DNA from 3 places in the Marinococcus sp. LNHM4E3-1 genome. Region 2 is predicted to be linked to each of the others. Evidence: predicted binding sites of a transcription regulator. Region 2 holds the regulator's gene; each other region holds the start of a gene.
What was found. Region 2 encodes LexA, which represses DNA repair genes until DNA is damaged. Its sites were predicted from a motif close to CGAACATATGTTCG; they were not measured.
Positions count from the first base shown of each region.

Region 1: the regulator LexA is predicted to act here: its motif matches at 4,842-4,855, upstream of ACTRXI_RS05010 (YolD-like family protein).
Region 3: the regulator LexA is predicted to act here: its motif matches at 4,500-4,513, upstream of ACTRXI_RS05525 (type IA DNA topoisomerase).

Region 1 is NZ_JBQLID010000003.1:257,235-264,806, forward strand. Features, by position in the region: gene ACTRXI_RS04985 (lactose/cellobiose PTS transporter subunit IIB) at 1-216, shown strand, start outside; gene celB (PTS cellobiose transporter subunit IIC) at 228-1,547, shown strand; gene ACTRXI_RS04995 (PTS lactose/cellobiose transporter subunit IIA) at 1,569-1,874, shown strand; gene ACTRXI_RS05000 (glycoside hydrolase family 1 protein) at 1,970-3,364, shown strand; gene ACTRXI_RS05005 (6-phospho-beta-glucosidase) at 3,437-4,765, shown strand; gene ACTRXI_RS05010 (YolD-like family protein) at 4,886-5,227, shown strand; gene ACTRXI_RS05015 (hypothetical protein) at 5,296-5,592, shown strand; gene aroA (3-phosphoshikimate 1-carboxyvinyltransferase) at 5,671-7,017, shown strand; gene ACTRXI_RS05025 (four-helix bundle copper-binding protein) at 7,063-7,392, opposite strand; gene ACTRXI_RS05030 (nitric oxide synthase oxygenase) at 7,504-7,572, opposite strand, start outside.
Region 2 is NZ_JBQLID010000001.1:393,013-400,584, reverse strand. Features, by position in the region: gene ACTRXI_RS02045 (YneB family resolvase-like protein) at 66-725, opposite strand; gene ACTRXI_RS02040 (hypothetical protein) at 753-995, opposite strand; gene lexA (transcriptional repressor LexA) at 1,154-1,780, shown strand; gene ACTRXI_RS02030 (IS1182 family transposase) at 1,905-3,488, shown strand; gene ACTRXI_RS02025 (hypothetical protein) at 3,528-3,842, opposite strand; gene ACTRXI_RS02020 (hypothetical protein) at 3,972-4,250, opposite strand; gene ACTRXI_RS02015 (hypothetical protein) at 4,292-4,591, opposite strand; gene ACTRXI_RS02010 (hypothetical protein) at 4,765-5,091, opposite strand; gene ACTRXI_RS02005 (hypothetical protein) at 5,113-5,406, opposite strand; gene ACTRXI_RS02000 (hypothetical protein) at 5,477-5,719, opposite strand; gene ACTRXI_RS01995 (hypothetical protein) at 5,867-6,169, opposite strand; gene ACTRXI_RS01990 (sigmaY antisigma factor component) at 6,285-6,464, opposite strand; gene ACTRXI_RS01985 (hypothetical protein) at 6,508-6,633, opposite strand; gene ACTRXI_RS01980 (hypothetical protein) at 6,635-6,898, opposite strand; gene ACTRXI_RS01975 (hypothetical protein) at 7,144-7,365, opposite strand.
Region 3 is NZ_JBQLID010000004.1:72,197-79,768, reverse strand. Features, by position in the region: gene ACTRXI_RS05555 (SDR family oxidoreductase) at 1-555, shown strand, start outside; gene ACTRXI_RS05550 (pyridoxamine 5'-phosphate oxidase family protein) at 600-1,028, opposite strand; gene ACTRXI_RS05545 (manganese catalase family protein) at 1,263-2,183, shown strand; gene ACTRXI_RS05540 (nucleoside hydrolase) at 2,274-3,194, shown strand; gene ACTRXI_RS05535 (DUF2584 family protein) at 3,252-3,494, shown strand; gene ACTRXI_RS05530 (2OG-Fe dioxygenase family protein) at 3,542-4,348, opposite strand; gene ACTRXI_RS05525 (type IA DNA topoisomerase) at 4,551-6,707, shown strand; guanidine-I (ykkC/yxkD leader) riboswitch at 6,739-6,837, shown strand; gene ACTRXI_RS05520 (DMT family transporter) at 6,935-7,276, shown strand; gene ACTRXI_RS05515 (DMT family transporter) at 7,276-7,572, shown strand, end outside.

The DNA of each region.
Region 1 (7,572 bases), on a different contig from region 2:
ATATGGGCAGCAGCCCAGGACAAAGCACCGGAAGAAATCAAAAAGGCGGATGTCCTTTTGATCGGCCCGCAGATGCGTTTTATGAAGAAAAAATTTGGCAAGGTTGCCGATGAACAGGGGATTCCGCTTGATATTATTGATTCCGTCGCTTACGGACGGGTAGACGGAAAAGCTGTACTTGATCACGCCATGAAGCTGTTAAGCGAGCAAAAATAGGGGGGAGACACATGAATCGTTTTATGGAGGTATTGGAAAACATTCTAATGCCAATCGCAGAAAAGTTAAATAATAACCGTCATCTGACGGCCTTGCGCGACGGGTTTTTGATTGCCCTGCCGTTAATCATTTTTGGCTCCATTTTAGTTGTTCTCGCCAATTTTCCTTTTCTTGACCAGTTGATCGGGGAAGACGCCTATGCAGCCTATCAGGCAGCGCTTGGTCCGGCTTCGGCATCCACGCTAAGTATTATGGGACTTTTTGTTATCATCGGTATAGGGTATAAATTAACAGCCTCTTACGGCGTGGAAGCACTCTACGGCGGGGTTGTTGCTCTGGCTGGTTTTATCATATTAACACCGCAGACCTTCGAAGACGTTGAGGGAGTTATACCTACTTCCACTCTCGGGGCGGAAGGCATGTTCGTCGGTATACTGACCGCGTTTCTCGCAGCCGAGCTGTACCGCTACTTTGTACAGAAAAACCTGACGATCAAAATGCCGGCCGGAGTTCCGGAGGCTGTCTCCAGATCGTTCAGCGCCTTAATCCCAGTGTCATTGACCTTATCAGTATTTCTCGCTATCCGTATTTTGTTCAGTCTTACCCCGTTTGAGTCTGCCCAGAACTTTATTTACACCGTGTTACAGGAACCGTTAACCGCGCTTGGCAGCGGGCTGCCGGCTACGATCATAGCTGTTCTTATGATTCAGGTATTCTGGTTTTTCGGCCTGCACGGACAGATTCTGGTTAACTCCGTGTTCGACCCGATCTGGTACGCGCTGAACGAGCAGAATCTGAGCGCATTCCAGGCTGGAGAAGAGCTTCCAAACGTTGTAACAAAGCAATTTATTGATACATTTATTGTAGGAATGGGCGGCTCCGGCATGACCCTTGCGATTGTGCTCTGGCTGTTCATGCTCGCACGCAGCAAACAGGCAAAACAGCTCGGTAAAGTCGGTGGGCCTCCAGGATTCTTTAACGTTAACGAACCGATTATTTTCGGTCTGCCGATCATTATGAACCCACTGGTATTAATTCCGTGGCTGGTGGCTCCGGTCGTGATCGCAGTCATCACATATGTAACGATGTCGATCGGTCTCGTGCCAAAGCCGGCAGGAATTATCGTTCCGTGGACCACCCCGATTTTCTTAAGCGGATTTCTGGCTACTGGGAATGCCTGGCAGGGGGCTGTCCTGCAGCTGTTTAACCTGGCTGTGGTGTTTATCATCTGGTTCCCGTTCCTGCGTATTCTGGACCGTCAGTATTTCCGGAACGAAGTAGAGGCAGAAAAAGAAATGACAAATGCAGACAACAAGCAAAAAAGCGGTTAAATCAGGATAGGAGTGGAGAATATGGAAGCGTTAACAGAAACGGCGTTTCAGATTATATTATACGCCGGCAACGGCAAAGCAAACGCCATGGAAGCGATCCAGGAAGCGAAGGCGGGAAATTTCGACCGTGCAGAAGAACTGATTAAGGAAGCAGGGGAAGAACTTGGAAAAGCACATTCCTATCAGACTAACCTGCTCACGAAAGAAGCAAGCGGCGAAGATTTTTCCGTTAATGTCATGCTGATTCATTCGCAGGATCATTTGATGACCTCCATGACGGTCAGAGATCTGGCGGAGGAGATCGTGGAAGTGTACCGCACTCGTTAACTATGAAAAAGGAGCCTGGCAAAAAGAAAAAGAGGGCCGGGCTCCTGCTTATTATAAAACATATTCAGGCCCAACCATTTTAGGAGGTACCATCTATGGCAGAACAGTTCACGTTTCCAGAAGGATTCTGGTGGGGGGCGGCCACATCCGCCACTCAGATTGAAGGCGCCGCGAAGGAAGGCGGTAAAGGGAAAAATATTTGGGATCAATGGTTTGAAGAAGAGCCGAATCGTTTTTTTAACGGGGTCGGCCCCGGCACCACGTCCGACTTTTACCATCAGTACAAGGACGACATCGCCCGGATGAAGGACATTAATTTTAACTCCTTTCGCCTGTCGATCTCCTGGTCCCGGCTGATACCAGACGGCTCCGGGGAAGTGAATCCGGAAGCCGTTGATTTTTACAACAACGTTATCAACGAAATGATTGCGCAGGACGTGGAGCCATTTGTCTGTTTATATCATTTTGATATGCCGATGGCGATGCAGGAGATTGGCGGCTGGGAAAACAGGGAGACGGCGGAATACTTTGGCCGTTATGCTGGCATCTGCTTTGATCTGTTTGGCGACCGGGTAAAAAAATGGTTCACGCACAATGAGCCGATTGTTCCAGTGGAGGGCGGCTACATGTATGACTTTCACTATCCCAACGTCGTCGACATGAAGCGGGCGGCCCAGGTAGGCTATCATACGCTTCTTTCCCACGTATTTGCGGTGAAGGCTTTTCGTGAAAAGGACCGCGCTGGCGGGGAAATCGGCATCATTTTAAACCTGACGCCCTCGTACCCACGAAGCAGCCATCCGGCAGATCTGAAGGCTTCCCGGATTGCAGATTTATTTTTCAACCGGAGCTTTCTTGATCCAACGGTGCTCGGGGAGTATCCGCAGGAGCTGATTGACCTGCTCGGGGAGCACGGGGTGCTTCCGGAAACCGAGAGCGGGGACAAGGAGCTGATTCAGGAAGGGAAAGTCGACCTGCTGGGGGTCAACTACTATCAGCCTCGCCGGGTTAAAGCGAAGGAAAATCTCCCGAACCCAGGTGCTCCGATACTGCCGGAATGGTTTTTCGACCACTACGAAATGCCCGGCCGGAAGATGAACCCGTACCGCGGATGGGAGATTTATCCGAAAGGTGTCTATGACATCATGATGAATCTCCGGGATAACTACGGGAATATTCCGTCGTTCATTTCTGAAAACGGCATGGGGGTACAGGATGAAGCCCGATTTATGGAAGATGGGATGATTCAGGATGATTACCGAATTGAGTTTATTCAGGATCATCTCGAATGGCTGCACCGGGCCATCGAAGAAGGAGCTAACGCCAAAGGCTATCATCTCTGGTCGTTTATCGATAACTGGTCCTGGATGAATGCATATAAAAACCGCTACGGTTATTTTTCCGTCAATATTGATACAAAGGAGCGCATGCCGAAAAAGAGTGCCTACTGGATCACGGCCGTTCACAAAAATAATGGATTTGAAAAATAACATTACGGGGCCGTCTGTCTACACGCAGGCGGCCCGGTCTATATAAATATATGCATAAAAAGGAGTGGGACGATGAAGGAAGGTATTAAGATTGTAACGATCGGCGGGGGCTCGAGCTACACGCCGGAGCTTGTGGAGGGATTTATTAAAAGACACAGCGAACTGCCGGTGAAGGAACTGTGGCTCGTTGATATTCCGGAAGGAAAAGAAAAATTGGAGATCGTAGGAAGGCTCGCCCAGCGCATGACAGCCGAAGCAGGTATTGATATGACAGTACATCTTTCCTACAGCCGGGAGGAGGCGCTTCCGGGAGCTGATTTTGTCACCACCCAGTTCCGGGTCGGCATGCTTGAAGCACGGGCGAAGGATGAGCGGATACCGCTTTCCTATGGCGTGATTGGCCAGGAGACAAACGGGCCGGGGGGTCTGTTTAAAGGACTGCGGACGATTCCGGTTATTATTGACATTGTGCACGACATCGAGCGGCTGTGCCCGGACGCGTGGCTCGTCAACTTTACAAATCCAGCCGGCATGGTAACAGAAGCGGTGCTGCGCTATACAAACCATGAACGCATTGTCGGCCTCTGCAATGTGCCGGTGGGAATGCAGATGGGGGTGGCCGAAGCGCTTGGAGTAGAGGGCAGCCGCATACAGATTGATTTTGCCGGGCTGAACCATATGGTGTACGGGCTGAATATTCACCTTGATGGCGAAGATATAAAGCAGCAGGCGCTCGAAGCAGTGGCAGACCCGGCGAATGCCTCCACAATGAAAAATATCGCAGCGCTTGGCTGGGAGCCCGAATTTATACGGGCTCTGCAGGTGCTCCCCTGCCCTTATCACCGGTATTACTATAAAACAGAAGAAATGCTGGCTGAAGAACAGGAGGCTGCCAAAGAAACCGGCACCCGGGCCGAAGTTGTCCAGGGAGTGGAGGAGGAGCTTTTCACCCTCTATGCCGATAAAACGCTCCGGACGAAGCCCGAGCAGCTTGAGCAGCGCGGCGGGGCATATTACAGCGAAGCGGCCTGCAGCCTGATTAATTCGATATATAATGACACCCGGGACATTCAGCCGGTTAATACGAAAAATCGCGGTGCGATTGCAGGGATTCCAGCGGAGTCGGCGGTGGAAATCAGCTCCGTCATTACGAAGGACGGTCCGAGGCCGATTGCTGCCGGAGAGCTGCCGGTGGCAGTCCGGGGGCTCGTGCAGCAGATCAAGTCGTTTGAACGGGTCGCTGCTGAAGCGGCGGTAACAGGAAACTACCAGACGGCTCTTCTGGCGATGACGATTAATCCACTCGTCCCGTCCGATACGAAAGCAAAACAAATTCTTGATGACATGCTCGAAGCCCATAGAGAGCATTTGCCGCAGTTCTTCCAAACAGAAAAGGCTTGAAATGATTAAGGTCTCCTAATGCAGGAGGCCTTTTTTATCAGAAAAAATTTCCACATTTTGAAGATAAACCACAAAAAGAACAAACGTTCGTGTATACTAAAGCGAAAGGGGGCGTTACGGATGAAAGAAAACAAATTAACCCCGGGGTCGAATATGCGCTGGGAATCCAGCCGGATGATTCTACCGGAGCACCGGGAAATGTGGCTGCGTCATCAAAAAGAGGACCGGATGAAGTTCAGGCCGCTCTGGGATGAGCAGCAGCTTGAGGAATTTTCCCATCGTCTTCAGGAAGCTCTGGCGGCCGGGTCGGAAGTGACGCTTCACGTATTTGATCCTTATGCAGAAATAAAAATGACCGGAAAAATTCTGCATCTGGATGCGCTGAACAAAACAATTAAGATAGAGGCAGGTGGAGACGTCCGGCATGTGAGCGTGGAGGATATTATGGATCTGGAAGCGTAAACGCACGTTTTTGAAATACGCGTAAGGGAAAGGAAGACAAGAAAAGAACTCAAAAGGGAGAGGATGAAATGAAGGATAAAAAATTCAGCAGAATTTCTTTAACGTCTTCTCTGGGAGGTCTCGGACTGATTGCTGTATCGATTATTGTTTCAGCGGTATTTTCCCTTCCCGACAACAGTCCCTTTGTACCGTTATTCGGTTCGCTGCTGACGATCGGCATTCTGCTGCTTGCGCTCAGTGCATTTATGAGCATGATTGCTTTTTCGCGCCGTGAGCCGGGATGGATGAAGCTGAGCGGCTGGATTGTTATGGCGGTGCTTCTGCTCTGGTTTATGGTCAGTCCGGCACTTACCGGGGTGGTATAAGCCTTCGGAAAAACGCTGGTTGCGCGCAGTACTGGTTCATGGTGTAATGTAGAAAAAGATGCAGAGGACGGATGTTTTATGAGTACACCAGATTTTCGGGCCCGCTCGCCGTGGGCCTCATTAACGGATGTAGACAAAGTACACGTTTCCCCGGTTTCGCCAGGGTCGATCCAGACCTCTTTAACAGTGCCTGGGAGTAAAAGCTTTACGAATCGGGCACTGATCATGGCCGCGCTGGCAGAAGGCACGTCCACCCTTTCAGGCATTTTAAAAAGCGATGATTCGTACTGGTGTCTTGGTGCGCTCCGGGCGCTTGGCGTGAAGTCCGAAGTGGAGGGCGATACGGTTACGATTCATGGATGCGGAGGCCGGTGGCCGGAGGAGGACGCAGAGCTTTACATAGGCGCTGCCGGTACTACGGCCCGTTTCCTCCCGGGCCCGCTTGCAGCAGCGGGGAGCGGGGTTTACAAGGTGGAAGCGAGCAAACGAATGAGTGAACGTCCGGTGGAGCCGTTAATGGAAGCCCTGGAAACGCTCGGGGCCGACGTTCATTACATAGATAAAAAGGGGTTTTATCCGCTTGAAATTCATGCGGGCGGGCTCCCTGGGAAAGAAGTGACCATTTCCGGCAAATTATCGAGCCAGTTTATCAGCGGCCTGCTGCTCACGGGTGCCTATACAGAGGAAGGCCTGCGTATCCGGATTCCGGATTACATTGTGCAGCACGCCTATGTACACATTACGCTTGATTTAATGAATCAGTTCGGGGTACCGGTCACGTACAACGAGGATTTAACCGATATGCAGGTGCCGGCAAAAAGCTTTCAGGGCCGGAGCATGGCGCTTGAAGCAGATGCGTCGACGGCCAGTTACTTTATGGCCCTTGCGGCACTAACGGCCGGAACGGTCCGCATTAATAATTTAACAATGGACACCAACCAGCCGGATATAGGAATGGTGGATGTGTTTGAAAAAATGGGCTGCCGTGTGGAAAAAGGTGACACCTACATTGAAGTCACAGGTCCCGAACAGCTTTCGGGAGGATTTGAGCTCAGTATGAAGGAAATGTCCGATCAGACGCTGACCGTTGCTGCCCTGGCCCCGTTTGCCGATGCACCGATTACGATCCGGGACGTAGAGCATATTCGTCATCACGAATCAGACCGCATTCACGCAGCGTGTACAGAGCTCCAGAAAATGGGCATCCGGGTGGATGAATACTCGGACGGGCTGAAAGTATATCCGGGGACGCCGATCGGCGTGTCGCTTCACTCATACGATGATCACCGGGTGGCTATGGCCCTTTCGCTGATTGGAGCAAAGGTGCCCGGAATTCATATTGAAGACCCGGGGTGCGTGTCGAAAACGTGTCCGACCTTCTACGATTTGTTTGAAGCAGCCGGTGTACCGGTGAAATTTTCATAAAAAAGAAGCCCTCTCCATTTTTAGGAGGGGGCTTTTGTGCAGAAATTATGATGCGGCAAGCTCCCGGCATGCTTTTTCACAGCGGTAGCAGGCATCTGCGCAATCTTTGCAGTGCTGATGGTCATGCTTGGCACATTCATCTCCGCATGCTTTGCAGGCCTCTGCACACAGCTGAGCGGTCTCTTTCATCAATGGACTGTTGGACTGTATTGCTTTAGCTGTCAGAGCACAAATGTCTGCGCATTCACGGTCGAGACGTATACATTCGGCCATCATTTTCACGTCGTCTTCCTGGAGGCAGTCGTTAAAGCACTGATTGCACTGCTTCATACATTCGATGCATGCTTCGAGGCATTCCTTCTGTGTAGCGTTCATATTTATCACCCTTTCTAATATTAGATACTGGTATAGGGGTTCCCGGAAGGGGTATTTATTCAAACGTAAAATATGGGGAAGCCTGCCTGCTTCCCCTGCTGCTTTGCATCATTATTTATAGGGGTGCTGCTGGTAAAAGAAATTCGGCGTGTGCATGATATTGCGGTAGGAGCTGTGGAA
Region 2 (7,572 bases):
GTTGCCTCCCTTAAAATGGCGTTCCTTTTTTATTATATTAAAAACAGCGCCGTACCGCAAACAAATCACTGCGGTTCTATCTCCGCGCGCTGCTGTTCATATTCTTTATAACGTCGGTGCACCGTCGCTTTAGAAATATCATAGCCAAGGCCCCGGAGCGTCAGAGCGATATCTTTAAACGTCAGCTCCCGCTGTTTCAGCTTAACAATTTCTTCAATGGGCACCTCTATTTTCTTCCGGCCGCCGCTGCGGTTTAATCCGAAGTTTTCTTCCGGGTGGTACCCGTTTTCCACCGCCCGCTGCATCCCCCGCTTAATTTTAAAATTATGCAGCCGGCGCTGATGCTCTTCCACAATGGACAAAATTTCCATAATCATATGATCGGTATCCGCAATTTCGAGCTCCCCGTCATCCTTTACTGTATAGATGGACGTGCCCCTTTTCTGCAGCTCATGGAGCACGGCGATTTTAGCATTTCCGCGTCCAAGCCGCGTATCATCGGTAATCAGCAGTGTATCCGCCCCGGTGTCATCGAGGAGCTCAAACACACGGAGAAGCCCGTCCCGTTCCACGGAATAGCTGCTCTCCTGTTCTGTCACGGTCTGCTGCACCGCCCAACCGTTCGCTGCAGCAAGAGCCTCCAGCTCCTCCTGCTGCCTGGCAAGCGAGGACTGCTGTTCTTCTTTTTCCGTACTTACCCGGGCGTAAATGATGCATGCTTTCATTTGTCTGCGTTCCTTTCCGTTCGTGTTTTACTGTTCGGCAGCGTCAAACGAAACCGTTCGTTCCCACGGCTGTTCCTGATAGCCCGGCCTGTCCTTCAAAACCGGATGCTCCTGTTCATAGACGATTTCTGCCGGCCGGTCTGCTTCCGTGCCGCCCAGCGTGTCCGGAGTGATCGAAGCGTCCGCTGAATATACCAAAAATAAAAGCGCGAATGCAAATAAAGCAAGCATCGTCCAGTCCGTTGAAGTGAAGGTTTTGAGTTTATTCATATGCATGTTCCCCCTGAATGAGAATGTATGTTCTTATATTCATTCAGTATACCAGAATACCTGTTCCCGTCAACAGAAATATTAGAACGGGTGTTTGCGTTTTTGTTCCCCTCATGCTATACTTTACTCAGAAAAATTCCTCAAAAGGAGGTGCGGAGATGAAGCTATCCAAGCGCCAGCAGCAAATTCTTGATTATATAAAAGAAGAAGTAAAAGAAAAAGGCTATCCGCCTTCGGTCCGGGAGATCGGAGAAGCCGTGGGGCTCGCCTCGAGTTCAACGGTGCACGGGCACCTCGCCCGTCTTGAAAACAAAAATTTAATCCGCCGCGACCCGACTAAGCCGCGGGCAATTGAAGTGCTTGAGCTTGAAGACCAGGGCAGCGAGCCGATTCACGAAAGCAAAGCTGTGTACGTGCCGGTGATCGGTAAAGTCACGGCCGGGGAGCCTATCACTGCGGTGGAAAATGTAGAAGAATACATCCCTCTTCCGGAGCGCATGGTGACCGACGAAGAACAGGTATACATGCTTACCATTCAGGGGGACAGCATGATAGAGGCCGGCATTTTTGACGGGGATCTTGTTGTCGTTCAAAAACAGCAGACCGCTGATAACGGCGATATTATTGTCGCTATGACCGATGAAATGGAAGCAACGGTTAAACGGTTTTATAAAGAAGAAAACTTTATCCGCCTGCAGCCTGAAAATGCCACCATGGACCCGATCATTTTAGAAAACTGTACGATACTCGGCAGAGTCACCGGCGTTTTCCGCACCATCTTTTAATCACATAAACGGGGCTGTCCCAAAAATAGGACAGCCCCTTTCCTATGCGCAAAAAAAGAAAGAAACCATCCTTCGATGATATGGTTAAGTCACGACACTCTCCATACGACAAGGATGATTTCTTATGTTTACCGATGATAACACACAGAGCTTCCCGATACCAACAAGCCTGAAACCCATGATCCCCGAGGGGGATCTGGTCCGGATCGTCAACGACACCATTGATCGGCTGGCCGAGCGGTTTGGGAGTCCCCAAGCTTCTTCGGCGGGACGCCCGGCCTATCCACCTCAAACCATGACCAAAATCGTCATCTATGCCTATGCCCGGGAATGGTATTCGGCCCGGGCGATCGAACAGGCCCTGCAGGAAAACCTCCGCATGATGTGGCTGGCCGGGGGCCTGACGCCCAACTTCCGGACCATCAACCGATTTCGCTCCGAACAGATGCAGGAACGCATCACGCCGCTCTTTCACCACGTGGTTCAGGAACTGCTCGACGAGCAGTTGATCACCGGGGAGCATTATTTTCTGGACGGGACCAAAATCGAAGCGGATGCCAACCGGTATACGTTTGTGTGGCGCAAGTCCACCGTCCGGTATGACCAGCGCCTCCAGGAGAAATTGGCGGTGCTCTGGCAGGAAGTGGCCCCTTTTCTTTCCCTGCCCGACGGGCAGGAACGGATCGACGCCGATATCCTCCGGGCGGTGGCGGTCCAGCTGGCCGGACGCCAGGAGAAGGCCGGGCCGCGTCAGGCCGACGCGGCATCACCCGAAGAGCGCCGGGAAGCTAAAGCCGAGGAAAAGTGGTGGCGAAAGCGTCACCGTCAGATCGAGCGGGATTATCTGCCGCGACTGGTCAAATACGAGCGGTACCTGGCTACCTTCGATGGGCGGAACAGCTTTTCGAAAACCGATCCGGATGCCACTTTTATGCGGATGAAAGACGACCACATGGGTAACGGCCAGCTGAAACCGGGGTACAATATCCAGATGGGTACGGAAAACCAGTACATTGTCGGCTATACGGTGCACCCCAACCCGATGGATACCCGGTGTTTGCTTCCGCATCTGACGATGCTGGACGAGCGGCCCCTCCCGTTTCCGGGCCAAATTATTGCCGATGCCGGATATGGCAGTGAACCCAACTACCTGACCCTGATCGAGGAAGCCATTCCGTTTTTGATTCCATACCCCCGCATGCGCCAGGAGCAGACCCGGGCCTTTCAGCGGGCCATCCATCCGGTGCAGAACTGGACCTATGACGAACAGGACGACCTGTACTGGTGCCCGAACCACCGAAAAGTGCGGTTTCAAGCCTATGAGCGACGCACCGACCGCTATGGCTACCAGCGGGACCTCAAGCGGTATGAAAGCGAAGACTGCAGCGACTGTCCGTTGAAACCCCAATGCACCACCGCAGAAGGCAACCGACAGGTCCGCATCAACCCGGTCTATGAAGAGGGCAAGGCGATCGCCCGCCGGGCGTTAACGAGCGACGAGGGAGCATCCACCTATGCCCGGCGCAAAATCGAAGCCGAAAGTGTTTTTGGGCACTTGAAAGCGAACCGTCGCTTTCGTCGGTTTGCCCTGCGGGGCACCGCCAAGGTGACCACGGAATTTGGATTATTGGCTGTCTCCCATAATCTACGGAAAAAAGCAGAAACCACAAAAAAAGAAGCCGGAGAATCATCTCCAGCTTCCGCTTAAAAGAGCCATCATTCGATTTTTGGGACAGCCCCGTTTCTATTATGCCCGGCACGCAAGCGTCCGGTACGACGTAACAATTTTATTTCCTTCAACATCTCTATCCGTAATCACTATCACTGTGGCTGACGTAATATTTTCCTGTTCGATAAATTCAAGCCCCCGGTGCCAGAGCCATTCATACACCGTTGTCATGTCTACGTTCAGTTCATTTGTCCCCAGCGCTTCTGCCGTAATCTGCATCGACAGCAGCAGCTGGTCGCGCTCAAAGATGTGAAGCACCGGTCCATTAAAATGTTCAGACTCTCCCGGGCTGCCTTCATACGGTCCGTGGTAAAAGTCAAGCAGGCGTGCCATCACGATTCCCCCTTTAACGACTTCGGCGCCGATACGTGCCTGAAGTTCGTTTTTCTATTGGTGAATTGTGATTCCTTTTCCCTGCACCTTTGCTGCTAAACCCGAATTTCTTCCCCGTCTCCTGAAAGGTTACTGGTCGAGCCACTCTTTAATCTGCTGCTTATCGTTATCATCAAGGTTGCCTTCTTCAATCCAGTAATTCATCAGCTTCATCATGCCCTGCTTGGAGAGCCCCACCCGGCTGCTGTCGGATGGATGGCTGCTGATGTCCGTTTTTCCGTATTGGTAAATGGATACGTACGGCGCCTCCGCGTGGTTTAAATTGTGAAGATCTTTCTTTTCAAAATGCAGCATTTGTATGCCCCTTTCTATTTTCCGGAATGTTTTTTGTCCCTGCGTCTGCCACAAAAAAGAGCCTCCCGGGAAGGAAAGCTCCGCTTAGCGTTTGTTTACATGGATTTAGAATACGGTTTGTGACAGATCGAATGATCGATGGTTTCATCGGGTTCACCGCTGTACACACAATCGCAGGTATCTAATACGTAAGTATGCTCTTTGGCGTGAATGACCTGACTTCCCTGATGAAATAACAGTTTTTCATCGGCCGGCTGAAAATCACTCATCGAATGAAGCACCACTTCATAGCCATCGGCGTATTCAATCACCTTGTAATGAATTTCATGACCGTCACTGCTATAGGTCACCTGCGGCTGCGTTCTGCATTTGAATTCCACTAAAGCCACTGTCATCCACCCCCTCCACTTATTTATACCACAGTTTTTTCGGTTCGAGAAGACACCCGGCCGTTTTTTTCCGAAAGAATTTCCTTCCCAAATGAGTGAAAACCGTTTCTCTCTCTGCCTGCCGGAAAAGAAGCCTTTAGCCATTTTCTTCTATATAAATAAAAACAAAAAGCACCCTCTCAGCTCGAGGGCGCTTCGAAATCTCTCAATAAATTGTCGTACGTTTTGTTTATTTCTCCGTCCGTCACGTCCTGCACGGTAATAACAAGACGCTTCCTTTCCGCCGGCGCTTCCTGTTTCAGATAATCCAGGCCGATGCTCCACAGCCAGTCTGGTACGTTTTCTTCCTTTAAACTCGCTTCGGCTGCCATCGCTGAGGTGGTCACCTGGACGAGCAGCACGAGTTCTTCGTCCTTATACACTTCGACTGATTCCCCGGCAAAATGAAGCGGGCGTATGCGGTAGCCTTTCAGCCCTTCCTGGGAAAAATCCGCTTCCTGTGTCATCATCATCCTCCTTTTATTCGATTACGACTGTTCCTGAAGGGCACTGCTTCCTTCAAGCTCTATGCTTTTCTGATCCGACCGGGTGATGTAGGCCTGTCCGCCAAACTGAAACCCTTCCCGGGTGTAAAAATATAAATCCAGCGCAGGAGAAGCACTGTCGAATGCCTGGTGGAAAAATTCCTCGTTGTCGCAGTCTGTAATGGAAACGGTCCAACGTTCAAGCGGTCCACCGCCTGCCTGAAGGTGACCTTCATTTACCTGAATAACTTCATTTGTGGAGACTGTTTTAACAGCTTCTAGTGCTAGTGTCGGCATCGCGTCCTCCTGAATTTCATTCTTTTAAAAGGGCGGCTTGTATAAAACCGCCCGCGGGATGCGTTAATTTCTATTCGTCTACCTGCCGTTTGTATTCTTCATAAAGCTCGCGGCCTTCTTTTGTGATTTTAATACCGCTGTAAACCGCCTGGTCTTTTTCTCCGGAGGCATCGTCATACGTAACATATCCATGCTCCGCAAGCTCCTGAAAACGATCCTGCTCGATTTCATCCACCGGCGACCATTCGGCGCCGATTTCCCCCCGCTCGACTCTTCCGGCCAGCTGGGCCATTGCTTCTTTTCTCGGACTCATGACTTTCTCTCCTTTCCAATCTTTGAGCATCTTTTCACAGCTATAATCCCCGAATTCGCACGTATTAAACGTTCCCCCGATTTCCGGTTTTCGTGCATATAAAAAAACAGGCGCCAGCTTCCGCTGTCACCCGTTGTCATACCTGCTTTATATCTGCACCAGTTCATCAAGACCATCGAGGTGGCAATGCTTCTTCCCGCCGCCTTCAATGTTTTTAAATTGAACGATCCCCTGATACTCTGCTTCTTCAGTTTTGAACCGTATACTGATGCTGTTTCGATTGATAAACTCTTCGGAAAACTCCTGTTCTGCATTATAAATGGCCATCGTCCAGGCGCTTTCCCCGATCCGGTCCGGATCGGACGTTTCGAGATACAAGTATGCAGACTCAAATCGCAGCTCCGATTCGTCGAGTACAATTTCGTTAATTTCCTGGGTTTCCTGTTTCATTTTTGTCGCCCCTTCACTCTAATAGGTGCTGCATGTGCCGGCAGAAGTCCCGGCTTCTTTTTATGCTATTACACCTCGACGCCGGTTTGAAACCTCGGAAGAGCAGCAGCCGGGCTTACTTCTTCCATTTATGAATGACGTAAAAAGCCACTGCCGGGGTCGGAAACTGTGTTAATCCCCACAGACCCCACTTCCATTTGGCTTTGCCCTGCTTTTCGGCTTCCCGGTAAAGCCACCAGGCCTGAAGCAAAAGCAGCGGAGCCAGCAGCCAGGCGGTATTTCTTTTTTTGTTCATCATCATCTTCCTCTCTGACAAAGACTGGGAGGTGCTTTATTCATTATACTACGCCAATGCCTTTAATACTCCCCCACCCAATAAAAAACCGGACTTCCTGGAAAAAGTCCGGTCCCCTTGTAAGTAATAAAAAATATCCCCCGGTCCGGTCCCGGCCTGAACGAATCATGTTACATATTGTCCTTCTCTTTCCACTGTTCGTTTAACACCGGCAGGTCGCTTACGACAGATATGATTCGTTCATTTTCCCGAAAATCCCGTATGCCTTTCAGCAATTCCTCTTCAGTGTTAAAAATATGCTTTTCTTTAGCCGGAAATTTTTCCCTAATGTCTTCTTTAGTCCCTACGAACACTTCATTTCCTTCTTCATCGATCACATAAGAAAATTGAGAGATAGCGCATGCTCCTTTCAACTTCTGTTCCGCCCAAAGCATAACACTCCTCCGCCCTATTGCATAGGAAACAAACATTACCACCGCGGTATACAAGCGACACCCTTTTGAAATTACATTAACTCTGCCCCGGTACACATGTATATAAAAAGAAACAAAACGGATATCGGAACAATTACATCACTACAAATAATTATTCCACACAACATATTGTAGTGTATATTTTAAAATACATAAAACGTTCGAAAACACTGAGCACCCTTCATTTATTATCAGCAGACGGATGGTTAATATAAAATATATGTGTTTCCGTGAAGCGTCATTGTTTCCTGGTCAAATGGCATATAAATCCTGTCGTACTTCGGGGAAAACGAGCTGTCATCAAGCGCGTGGATGTCAAAGACAAATCCGTCATCGGTTTCCCAGGTCAAACAGTGCAAAAGACTCCCCTCATCGCTTAACAGTACCTGCACATAACGGACATGACGGTTGACATACACGGTAGCCATCGTTTATCCCCCTCTCCTTTATAATACTTCAATTTCAAGTAATAAAGTACTATTATTTTTCTAAAATTACAGAATTTATTTTCTGGTTCTTTTAACCTGATCCAGCATTTTTTTACCGCTGTATATATTCCGTTGTCTTATGTGTTGATACAAAGCGATATATTTTACTACACTCGATTGTTTTAAACTACGCCTATTGAAATAAAG
Region 3 (7,572 bases), on a different contig from region 2:
CATGCTATGGTGCGTGAAGTCTCCCAGGCAGATGAGCTGAAAAAACTGGGTGCGGCATCCACGATTCTTGCAGACCTTGAAGAAAATACGGCGGCCGCTTTGAAGGGCATGGATGCTGTTATGTTCGCCGCTGGCTCCGGCTCTTCAACCGGGCCTGAAAAAACAGTGAGCGTAGATCAGCAGGGGGCAAAAAAAACCATTGATTCGGCAAGAGTGCAGGACGTGAAGCACTACGTTATGCTGAGCGGAATTGGTGTCGACAATCCGCAGGGACCTATTAAGCATTATGCAGAAGCAAAGCTGAACGCAGATAAGCATCTGCGGAGCAGCGGACTGCCATATACGATTGTTCGTCCGGGAAAGCTTACGTTTGATAAGGGGACAGGGAAAATTGAGCTTGCAGAAAAGCTTTCCAACCCCGAACAAAGAGATATTTCCAGGGAGGACGTTGCCCGCACGATGATCGCAGCCCTCGACATTGAGAACGCCCGGGGACAAACGGTCGAACTGCTTGCAGGAGATATGGATATTCAAGAAGCCTGGAAGGCTTTATAAAAATAACCCCCGCCGGACTGGTGCCGGCGGGGGCTATTATTGACTTAAGAAGAAAAATCGATTTCCTCAGGAGTGTCTCCTTTGGAGTTCATCAGGCGGATAGAGTCCGGCTGGATTTCGAGGACAATATATTCCGGGTTGTCCGGGGAACCGAGCCAGGATTGCACACTGTCAGTCCAAACCTTTTCCTTCGTCTCCTGGTCATGACGGATTACTGCTTTGCCGGAAATTTCAACAAAAGCGTCTCCGTATCCTTCACCGTCGTAGCCGAGCAGAATATGGACGTTGGAATTCTTTTCGATTTCCTCTGCCTTGTGGGTCTTGCTGCTCGTCGGTGTGAGAAGGGTGAAATTATCATTGTAAAACGTCATATAGCGGGAGTGGGGCTTGTTGCCTTCAATCGTGGCAAGTACGCCTACTTTGTTGCTGTCAATGATATCGAGTGCGTGTCTCTTTGCTTCGTTCTTATCCATGGGTAATCCTTCCTTTCGTAGTGAAACTAATTATCATTATTCCTGCCGCCCCTTACTTTTAAACATGGGTTCAAAGCCGGAAGGGCAGTGAATTCTGCATACAATAGTAATTGTGTAAAAAGAATGAATATTGTTAATATAAAGAAATCGAGTGTTTGCTTTATGGCAGGAAAGGTAATAGGTTAATGTATTTTGCTAGCGAAATACGAATTTAAACCTATAGGAGGAATCATTGTGTTTAAGAGAATTGATAAACTGCAGATCGACCTCCCAACGCCCAGTAATCCAGACGCTAACTCAGCCAACGTCGTACAGGAGCTTTTAGGTGGAAAATTCGGTGAAATGTCAACGCTCAATAACTATTTATTCCAGTCGTTTAATTTTCGCAGCAAAAAACAGCTACGCCCGTTTTATGATTTAGTTGCAAGCATTACAGCTGAGGAACTCGGACACGTAGAGCTGGTTGCCAATACAATAAATTTATGTCTGCAGGGTTCCACAAGCCAAAGCGGCCAGGACCCGGCCAATCCGGACAGCACACCGCTCAGTGAAGCTATGGATGCAAGAAATCCACAAAGCTTTATTTTTGCCGGTCAAAACGCTGTACCGAAGGATTCGATGGGAGCGCCGTGGACAGGGGACAATGTTTTTACAAGCGGTAACCTCGTCAACGATCTGCTTCACAATTTTTACCTGGAATGCGGAGCAAGAACGCACAAGATGCGGGTATATCAAATGACCGACAATGAAACAGCCCGTGAATTGTGCGGCTACCTGCTTGTGCGCGGCGGAGTGCACGTAGTGGCCTATGCTAAAGCGCTGGAGAAATTAACAGGCGTGGATGTAACGAAAATGCTACCGGTGCCGGACCTTGATAACAGTAAATATGACCACGCCCAGAAATATGAAGCGAAGGGCGCGCACCGTAAGCTCTATCGTTTCAGCGATAACGATTACACAATGCTTGACCGGATCTGGAATGGACCGACACCGGTCGGACCACCGGGTGAACTCGAAGTAGTCAGCGACATGCCGACACCGGAGGGAGGGGAAATTCCGAACCTCGACCATATTCCGGAAGAATTTGCGCCGGGATTTGACGAGCAGCAGTTCCGGGAAATGTCTAAAAAATTGAACTACGAAGCAGGACTTTAAGCGCCAGAGTCCGAAGCAGGAAAGCACCGCCGGTCGGCGGTGCTTTTGGTTTGAATAAACATACAGTTATGCAGAGAAAGGAAGCAGCAGATGAAAACACCAGTAATTATGGATATGGACCCTGGGCACGACGATGTAATTGCATTATTTCTTGCAGCCGGCCATCCGGACATGGATATCCGGGCTGTGACGACTGTTTCAGGAAACGCTGATATAGGAAAAACAACAAGAAACGCTTTAGTGGCCGCTGATACTGCAGGACTGAGTGGAGTGCCAGTGGCAGAAGGGGCGGGAAGGCCCATGGTCCGCATGCCGGAGCACGCTCCTTCTATTCACGGGGAATCCGGCCTCGACGGACCGGAGCTTCCAGCGCCGACACATATGGTGGAGGAACGACACGCGGTGGATGTAATGGAAGATATACTGCTTCATTCGGAGGAAGAAATTACTGTTATTGCGACCGGCCCGCTTACCAATATTGCACTACTGTGCCGGAAAAATCCGAAGGCAGCTGGTCGTATCCGCCATCTGTCGATTATGGGCGGCGGCACATTTGGCAATTGGACACCTGCAGCAGAATTTAATATTTATGCGGATGCCGAAGCGGCAGAGATCGTTTTTACAAGCGGTATTCCAATCACGATGTGCGGCCTCGATGTTACTCATCAGGCGTTATCCTCCGAGGCCGTGGTGGAAAGGATTAAAGAGATACCAACAATGGCGGCCCAGTTTACCTATGAACTTCTTGATCACTTCCAGCGTGCCTACGAGGAGCATTTTCAGCTGACGCTTCCACCGGTTCATGACCCTTGCGCGGTGGCAGTATGCCTGCAGCCGTCCCTGTTTACATTTGAATCGGCCGAGGTAAAGGTTGAAACAGTGGGAAAGCATACGTACGGGGAAACAGTCATTGATACTTCCGCTGCAGAAGGGCCGGTGCAGGTCGCAACAGCAGTCGATAATGATAAATTTTGGGATTTAATCGTACAATCGCTTAAAAATCTGCCATAATGGAAATAGATAAGTAAGCGTTATTATTATAGAGACAAGGGAGCAGGAGGGACGAATATGGGTTTTTCTGTAGAAATGAACTGGGAAATTATTACGAATAAGCAGGCCGAGCGCCTCGATGAAAGAAACTTTCGGCTGATTAAAGATAATTATCAAATGTTTCCGCTCGATCACCCGCTTCCAATTCATACCTTTGCCGAAAAAGTACCTTTTGGCAAGGCGGTTATTCACCGGGTGGAATGGGAATCCCACCGCACCACAATTGAATACGAGCTTGTGTCATTAACCTCTGTGAACTAAGCAGATAAATAGTAAACCCCCGGGGCAGCAGGCGCCGGGGGTTCGGTTTATACATAATCCATATTGTTTGTGTCGCCGTGCATGCTGCGGATTTCATCCGGATTGGCAACGACGGTCGGCTGATAGTCAATTAAAATGGCAGAACGCTCTCCAGGTCCGTCCTCCGGTCCCTTACGGACAGAGCCGACGTAATGAGTGACCAGCGGATCATACACCCCGTAGGATTCAAGCGGACGGGTCATGTAAAAGGAGTCAGTAATTTTTTCCTTTTCAACGTCCTCCGGCATCCGTCCGCGGACCTCCGGCACAGAAATGACGTTCCGGGCACCTTCGATATTGCGCCGGCGGATCAGGTGGGCAAACGTGAACGGCTCGCCGTCCTGGTGCAGTGTGTTTGGTGAGGAAAAAGCTTCGTCCTCCTCCGATTCAACATGAAGTTTCACAAAGTGGACGCCCGCATGAAAAGGCATCAGTGCATCTTCGCGCGTCCAGAATGTCTGGCGGAAATTAAAGGCGATCAGTGCTTCAAGCAGCCGGTTGTGCCTGACGTGTTCGGGAATTGCAGGGAAGCGGCGGCTCGCATCGGGATATTCCGGATTGAACGATCCCTGAAAATAATCGTAGTAGCTTTTGCCGTTTTTAACTGTTTCCGGCAGCCATTCGATCCGGTGGGTGCCCGGAAAAATAACGGCACGGCCGTACTGCCGGTAACGATTCAGATCCGGAGCGTAGTCATCTGCCGGAAGATCGTCAAAGGCTGCGGTAAGAGCAGCAAGGTCTTCGTCGCCGTAGCTGTCATGCAGTATATCGGCTAAATCATAATATTCGTATCCCTGCTGTTTTAAAGGCTTCATTTGTCTATTTCTCCTCCCGAATGGTGGTTTCTTCGAGTGGAAGCGTCCTTCCATTGTTTTCACAAATGCTAGTGTATCACGCCCGGCCGAAGTTGAGTATATGAAAGGCAGGCTTCATCTTTCGTTTTTGTGACAGATTCATTATAATTAAAGAACAAATGTTCTTGAATTCAAAGAAATCAGCGAAGAGAGGAATTTCTTTATGCCAGTGATCTTAGCGGAGAAGCCGTCCCAGGCAAAAGCCTATGCGGCCGCGTTTCAAATACAGGAAAAAAAAGACGGATATATGAGGCTGAAGCCGTGCAGTCTATTTCCGGACGGGGCAGTGCTTACCTGGGGGTTTGGCCATCTGCTCGAGCTCCGCGCTCCGGCCGATTACGAATCTTCCTGGAAAAAATGGTCGCTCGACACTCTCCCGATGCTTCCCGCCCATTTTCGCTTTAAGCCTAACCCGCGGGCGTTCAAGCAGCTGAAGGTCGTCAAGCAGATGCTTCAGGAGGCCGACAGCATTATTATTGCGACCGACTGCGACCGGGAGGGCGAAAACATTGCGCGAAGCGTCATCGACTATACGAAAACCTCCCATAAACCGACCCGGCGCCTTTGGATCAACAGTCTGGAAAAGGATGAAGTGTATAAAGGGTTTGAGCAGCTCCGGGAGGGAGCAGACTATCTCCCTCTTTATGAGGAGGCGCGGGCCCGCCAATTTTCCGACTGGATTGTCGGCATGAACGCGAGCCGTCTGTATACGCTGCTGTTAAAGCAGAAGGGCATCAATGAAGTGTTCAGTGTCGGCAGAGTCCAGACGCCAACACTCAAGCTTATTTACGACCGGCAGAAGGAAATTGAGGCATTTGAGCCCGAGCCTTACTGGGAGCTTGAAGGAACCTTCCGTGCGGAAGCGGGGGAGTATAAAGGAAAGTATAAAAAGCGCTTCGGCTCGAAGGAAGAGGTGCTCCGTATCTGGAAGGAGCATGGATTGAAAAAGGATACCGAAGGCACGATCAGCAGTATAAAAAAAGAAGAGAAGCAGGAAAAGCCCCCGCTTCTTCATTCGCTGTCGAGCCTGCAGACGACGATGAACAAAAAGTATAAAATGAGTCCGTCGGCCGTGCTTAAAACGGTACAGAGCCTGTACGATGAACCATTAAAAGCTGTTTCCTATCCGAGAACGGATACCCGCCATATCACGTCAGGGGAATTTAACTACTTGAAGGGAAACCTGTCCCGGATGCAGGAGTGCATGAACGTCTCCTTTGAACCGGCGTCCACTACGCCTTCGAAGCGGTTTGTAGACGGCAGCAAAGTCCAGGAGCACCATGCGATCATTCCGACCAAAAAAGTGCTGAGCCAGACGCAGTTTGAAAAGCTGAACCGGTCCCAGCAGCAGGTGTATAAAGAAGTTATGAACAGCGTGCTCGCTATGTTTCACCGCAACTATATGTATGAAGAAACGACTGTTGAAACCGATGTCCAGGGACTTATTTTTGAAAGCAAGGGCCGGGTGGACAAGCAGCTGGGCTGGAAGGAGCTCTTTCCGGGACCAAAAAAGAAGAAAGACCAGGAGGACAACACCCTCCCTCCATTAACCAGGGGAGAGCAGGTGGAGGCGTACGTCCAGGCAGCCGAAAAGGAAACCCAGCCGCCCAAGCCTTATACCGAAGGACAGCTGATCAACATGATGAAGTCCTGCGGCAAATGGATCGAGGATGATGAAACATCTAAAAAAGTACTGCAGGAAACGGAGGGTCTCGGGACCGAGGCGACGCGCAGTACCATTATTCAAACACTGCAAAAGCAGGAATATATCCGGATTCAAAAGAACATTGTGGAAGTGACCGCTAAAGGGCGGGCGCTGTGCGAAGTAGTAGAAGGGACACTTTTGTCCAAGCCGCTGCTGACCGCGAAGTGGGAAGCTTTTTTAAAGCAGATCGGAAGCGGGGAAGCGGATAAGGAAGCTTTTTTAAAGCAGACAGAGGCTTTTACGAAAAAACTGGTCGAAGAAGCGCCTGCCGGCATAACGAATATGCAGACAAATCCGGAGCAGGTAGCCACGTCTAAAAAACAGCCGCAGCGCGCAGAGCCAATCGCTCTCTGTCCCGTATGCCAAAAGGGACAGCTGATGGAGCGGAAGTCCTTCTACGGCTGCAGTGAGTATGCCAACGGCTGTAAATTCACCGTTCCTAAAACGTTATTGAAGAAAAAAATTACTCAGGCTCAGGTTAAAAAGCTGTGTGAAAAAGGTGAAACGCAGGTGATCAAAGGGTTTAAAGGAAAAAAGCCGTTTGACGCCAAATTAAAACGAAAAGAAAATGGTGTGGAATTTGTGTTTCCATCTAAAGACAATGCCTCCTCGTAGACAATATCCCGAAATTTGATATACTGAGGGGCAGAATGTTTTCTAGGGTTCCGCGGCAGAGCCGGTCTGGTCCGAGAGAAAACCCGCAAACAAATAGTTTGCGCCACGGAGGGATAAAAACCCGGGAGATCTTCGCTGCGAAGACTTCCCGGGTTTTTTCGCGGCTGAAAGCTGAAATGAATATTTCCGGGAAATAATTAAGCAAGCGCCGGCAAGGAGGGGCTGTAATGGGATGGATTAACGTTGCTTTGGCAGCAGCATTTGAAATTCTCTGGGTCATCGGTTTGAAGCATGCATCGGCCGGATGGGAATGGGCAGGAACACTAGTAGCTATCGTACTGAGCTTTCTCTTTTTAATTCGGGCAGGCGAGCATCTTCCGGTAGGAACTTCGTATGTGGCCTTTGTCGGCATTGGGACGATCGGAACGACGGTCCTTGATATGATCTTTTTCGGTCAGCCGTTCGCATGGATCAAGCTGGTCTTTATTTTCATGCTGATTGCCGGAATTGCCGGTCTGCATACAGCTTCCGGCCGGGCAAGAGTAAACGAAGGGAGCGGTGGACAGTGATGACATGGCTGTATTTGATCGGTGCAGGTATTTTTGAGATGATTGGTGTTTCTATGATTAACGAATGGATTCAAAAACGGGTCATCTGGCCGCTGTTCATGATTGCTGCCGGGTTTGGAGCAAGCTTTTTTCTCCTTTCCCTGGCGATGCAGACTCTCCCGATGGGCACTGCGTACGCTGTCTGGACGGGTATAGGCGCAGCAGGGAGCGCACTGTTCGGGATGCTTTGGTATAAAGAGCCTGCAAACACGGGCAGGCTTATAAGTATTGCGGTGATCCTTGCTTCGGTTGTAGGT